DNA from 2 places in the Isoalcanivorax indicus genome. Region 1 is predicted to be linked to the other one. Evidence: predicted binding sites of a transcription regulator. Region 1 holds the regulator's gene; the other holds the start of a gene.
What was found. Region 1 encodes PhoB, which activates phosphate uptake and scavenging genes when phosphate is short. Its sites were predicted from a motif close to TGTCATANNNNTGTCANA; they were not measured.
Positions count from the first base shown of each region.

Region 2: a site for PhoB is predicted at 1,373-1,390, ahead of DKW65_RS01220 (PhoX family protein). Genes of this name have one in related genera too.

Region 1 is NZ_QGMP01000001.1:50,261-52,723, forward strand. Features, by position in the region: gene phoR (phosphate regulon sensor histidine kinase PhoR) at 1-933, opposite strand, end outside; gene phoB (phosphate regulon transcriptional regulator PhoB) at 970-1,671, opposite strand; gene ubiA (4-hydroxybenzoate octaprenyltransferase) at 1,767-2,463, opposite strand, start outside.
Region 2 is NZ_QGMP01000001.1:265,283-267,745, reverse strand. Features, by position in the region: gene DKW65_RS01220 (PhoX family protein) at 1-1,273, opposite strand, end outside; gene ubiD (4-hydroxy-3-polyprenylbenzoate decarboxylase) at 1,473-2,463, shown strand, end outside.

The sequences.
Region 1 (2,463 bases):
CGCCATGGCCAGGGCATCCTGGCGCAGTCGGCGCAACATCGGCGCCAGCGCCTGCCGTTCGCTGTCGTGTTCGACCTCGGTGCCTTCCAGGCGCGCCAGCAGCAGCAAGTCGTTGACCAGCGCTTCCATGCGCTGGCTTTGCTGGTTCATCTGGATCAGCGCACGGTGGACGCGTTTCTGCTCGGCGGGAGTCGAATCCAGCAGGGTTTCCAGATAGCCCTTGAGCACGGTCAGCGGCGTTTTCAGTTCATGGCTGACGTTGCCTACGAAATCCTTGCGCATCTGCTCCAGGTTATGCAGCCGGGTCACGTCACGCACGATGACCAGCCAATCTCCCGCCCCGAAGCGGGTGATGGTGAATTCCAGCATGCGGTGTTCATCGTTCGGCGATGGCAGCGTCAGAGGATGGTCGAAGTGGCCTTCCTTGAGATACGCAGCAAAGCGTGGGTCGCGGATCAGGTTGGTCAGCGTCTGCTGCTTGTCATGCGGTGCCTTGAAACCCAGCAGCCGGTCTGCCGCACGGTTCCAGTATTCGATCCGCCCCTGGCGATCAACCACGACGATGGCATCGCGCAGGGCGGTGATCGAGGTTTCGGCCCGGGTAATCAGGAATTCCAGCTCATCGCGGGCGGCTTTCTCGCGCCGCAACAGATGATACAGCCGGTCGAACAGGTCGCCCCAGGCGCCCCGGCTTTCCGGCGGCGGCTTGCCCTGCTCGTAGCTCACGACCCAGTGACTCAGGCGCATCAACTGGCGCAGGTTGAACGCCAGACAGAGGAGTGCGGCCAGCAGCACCGGCCAGAGGCTGTCCAGCATCAGCGACAGGCCTGCACCGGCCAGTACGAACAGGGCGATGCGGCGAAGCTCCTGGCGAACGGTGGGGGTCACCGGCTGACTCTCCATGCGGGTCGGGTGCCCGCTATTGTACGTCAATGGTTGCAATCCGTTTGCAGCCTGACTGCACCGGAATCAGGCGCGGGCGGTCTTGGTCGAAAACCGGTAGCCGGTGCCGCGCACCGTCTGGATAAAGCGGTCGAAGTCGTACGGCGCCAGCGCCTTGCGCAGGCGGCGAATGTGCACGTCGATGGTGCGGTCCTCGACATAGACGTTGGCACCCCACACCTGGTCCAGCAGTTGGGTACGGGAATAGGCGCGCTCCTGGTGGCTCATGAAGAACTCCAGCAGGCGGTATTCGGTGGGGCCCATGTCCACCGGCTCGTCGTTGGCGGTGATGCGGTGGCTGACCGGGTCCAGACACAGACCGTCGACCTCGATGGCCTTGTCGGCGGCCGCCGCGCTGCTGCGGCGCAGCACGGCCTTGATGCGGGAAATCAGTTCGCGGGTGGAGAACGGCTTGGTGATGTAGTCATCCGCCCCCACGTCCAGCCCCTGGATCTTGTTGTCTTCCTCGCTCTTGGCCGTGAGCATGATGATGGGGATTTCGCTGGTGGTCTCGTCGCGTTTGAGGCGGCGCGCCAGTTCGATACCGCTCACCGAAGGCAGCATCCAGTCCAGCAGGATCAGGGCCGGGCGCTCATCGACAATGATCTCGTGGGCGCGCTGGGCATTGTCGGCCTCCAGTACATCGAAGTCGGCCATTTCCAGGGCCACGGCAACCATCTCCCGGATGGCCGGCTCATCGTCCACGATCAGTAGGGTGTGCTTGCTCATGACAGCGTCTGCTCTGGCTTGTACATGCGCCCATTAGATGGCCGTTTCATGACAAGCATATGACAGTGGCGCGATTGGGGGTATGGCTGGGTTCCCTAGAGATACTGCAGCCACAGCCCGGCAAACAGCGCGGCGCCGACCCACTGGTTATTCAGGAAGGCCCGGAAGCAGCCGTCGGGCTGGCGCTCGCGAATCAGCCACTGCTGATAGACGAACAGCCCGGCCGCCACGGCCAGCCCGAGATACCAGGTCCAGCCGAAATCCAGCCCCCGGCCCAGCAACCACAGCGGCCACAGGGTCAGCGCCTGCAGCACCCCGATGATCAGCCGGTCGGCCTCCCCGAACAGGATGGCGGTGCTCTTGATGCCCACCTTCAGGTCGTCTTCCCGGTCACACATGGCGTACTGGGTGTCGTAGGCCACTGTCCACAGCAGCTTGGCGACAAAGATCAGCCAGGCCGCTGCCGGCACGGCTTCCGTTTCAGCGGCAAAGGCCATCGGAATCGCCCAGGCAAAGGCGGCGCCCAGGAACAGCTGCGGCAGGAAGGTAAAGCGCTTCATGAACGGATAGATGATGGCCAGCGCCGCCCCACCGAAGGCCAGATAGAAGGTGAAGCGGTTGAGCTGCAAGACCAGGATCAGCGCAATGGCCATCAACCCGGCAAACAGCATCAGCGCATCGCGCCCGCGCAAGGCCCCGGTGGCCAACGGGCGCGCCTGCGTGCGCGCCACATGGCCATCGAAGTGGCGATCAGCGTAGTCGTTGATGACGCAGCCTGCCGCGCGCATCACG
Region 2 (2,463 bases), 220 kb from region 1:
GCCATTCGCCGGTGCCATCGTCGTTGAAGCGTGCAACATACAGCGTGCCTTCATCCAGCAGGTCATCGCCGCGCAGGCCTTCCTGATAGTTGTTTTTCGATACGAACTTGTAGATGTATTCGAAGCGGGCATCGTCGCCGGAGTAGAACACCATCGGTTCGCCCACTTTCGGCTCGGCAAACACGATGCCCTCGTGGGAGAAGCGGCCCAGCGCGGTGCGTTTGACGGGGGTGCTGTCCGGGTCAAAGGGGTCGATCTCGACAATCCAGCCGAAATTGTTGGGTTCGTTGCGGAAGTCCTCGGTGGCATCGGCGCCCGATTCCACGACACCAAAGCGGGTGAAGGCGGTATCGGTGGTCAGTTCACCGTTCGCTTCCTCAGCCTGGTGCCAATGGTTCTGCTGCCATCCTGAAATGCCAAAGCGCTCGAACTCGCGGGGCAGCGGGTCGATGTCCACATGGAAATAGCCCGGCCAGTTTTCCTCACAGGTCAGGTAGGTACCCCAGGGGGTGTAGCCGTGGGCGCAGTTGTTCAGGGTGCCACGGGTATGCGTGCCTTCCGGGGAATAGGCGGTCTTGACACGGTCATCGCCCCGCACCGGGCCTTTCAGTTCCATCTCTGTGAAAGCCGTGATGCGGCGGTTCAGCATGGAGGTCACTACCTCCCAGTCGCCCGAGGCGTTTTTCTGGATTTCAATCACTGACACGCCGTGCGCGGCCATTTCCTTGCGCACTTCATCAATCGGGCGGGGCAAGGAGGACGCGCCGTTGGCATGCACAACCGCTTTGTCGACATATTCATGATTGATCACCAGCAGCCCGTGGTCGGAGCTGCCATCAATGGGGAAGTAGTGCATGCCGTCATGATGGGAGCCGACTTGCTGAAGCTGATCGATACCGGTGTTGGAGCCATCCGTCATGAACGCCGGCATGGCGCCGGTGATCGGCGTGCCCCAGGGCACGAACGCTTTGGCCGTGTAGCCTGCAGGCACGGTGATGGTATCCGCCCGGGTGATGGGGACGGATTCAAAGCCCAGGCGCGGCGCAGGGAGGGGGCCATTTCCCGAGCCGGAGCTTGAGCTGCTGCCACCACAGGCTGCCAGGCCGGCGCCGAGGAAGCTGACGGCCGCGACGCCCAGAGACCCTTTGAGCAAGGTTCTGCGCGAATAGCGTGCCTGGATGATATCGGCGAAATAACGATTGTCGCTGGTGTTGCACACCGGCGCTTCCGGGTTGTCCTTGATGGTATTCAGGTCTACGGCTTTGATGTTCACGATGGCATCCCTCGGGGGTAGTCAGGAAACGTTGCGAATGACCGTAATCCCGGTGGGTGAATAGCAGATTATCGCGGCATGACAGTCGGGCTACAGGAATCTGTCAGCGCCATGACACAGGCTTGCGATGGTGTAGTGCTATACTCCTCACGCACTCGCGCGGCCCGCGCCACCCCACCGGAACAGATTGAGGTTTGCGATGAAATACAAGGATTTACGGGACTTTATCCAGCAGCTCGAACAGCTTGGCGAGTTGAAACGCATCCGGGTGGAAGTGGACCCGAATCTGGAAATGACCGAGATCTGCGACCGCACTCTGCGCGCGGGCGGCCCGGCATTATTGTTCGAGAATGTGAAAGGCAGCACGATTCCCGTACTGGGCAATCTGTTTGGCACCACGCGCCGGGTGGCGCTGGGCATGGGCCAGGAGGATGTGGGCGCGCTGCGCGAGCTGGGTGAGTTGCTCGCCTTCCTGAAGGAGCCGGAGCCGCCCAAGGGGTTTCGTGATGCGCTGTCCAAGTTGCCAATCCTGAAGCAGGTGCTGGCCATGAACCCGAAGGTGGTGGGTTCGCCGGATTGCCAGCAGCGCGTTATTGAAGGCAACGATGTGGATCTCTACCAGATTCCGATCCAGACCTGCTGGCCGGGCGATGCCGGGCCGCTGGTCACCTGGCCGCTGGTGATTACCCGGGGGCCGGACAAGACGCGCCAGAATCTGGGCATTTACCGGCAGCAGTTGATCGGCCGCAATCGGCTGATCATGCGCTGGCTCAGCCATCGTGGCGGGGCACTGGATTTTCAGGCGTGGCAGCAGCAACACCCGGGCGAACCCTTCCCGGTGGCGGTGGCACTGGGTGCCGATCCGGCCACCATCCTCGGTGCCGTCACGCCCGTGCCGGATACCTTGAGCGAATATGCCTTTGCCGGGTTGCTGCGTGGTGGCCGCACGGAAGTGGCCAACTGCCTGGGCAGTGATCTGCAGGTCCCGGCCAGTGCGGAGTTTGTGCTGGAGGGGCATATCTATCCGGATGATTATGCCGATGAAGGCCCGTTCGGCGACCACACCGGCTACTACAACGAGGTCGACCGCTTCCCGGTGTTCACGGTGGAGCGCATCACGCATCGCCGCGACCCGATCTATCACAGCACCTACACCGGGCGCCCGCCGGATGAACCGGCAATTCTGGGTG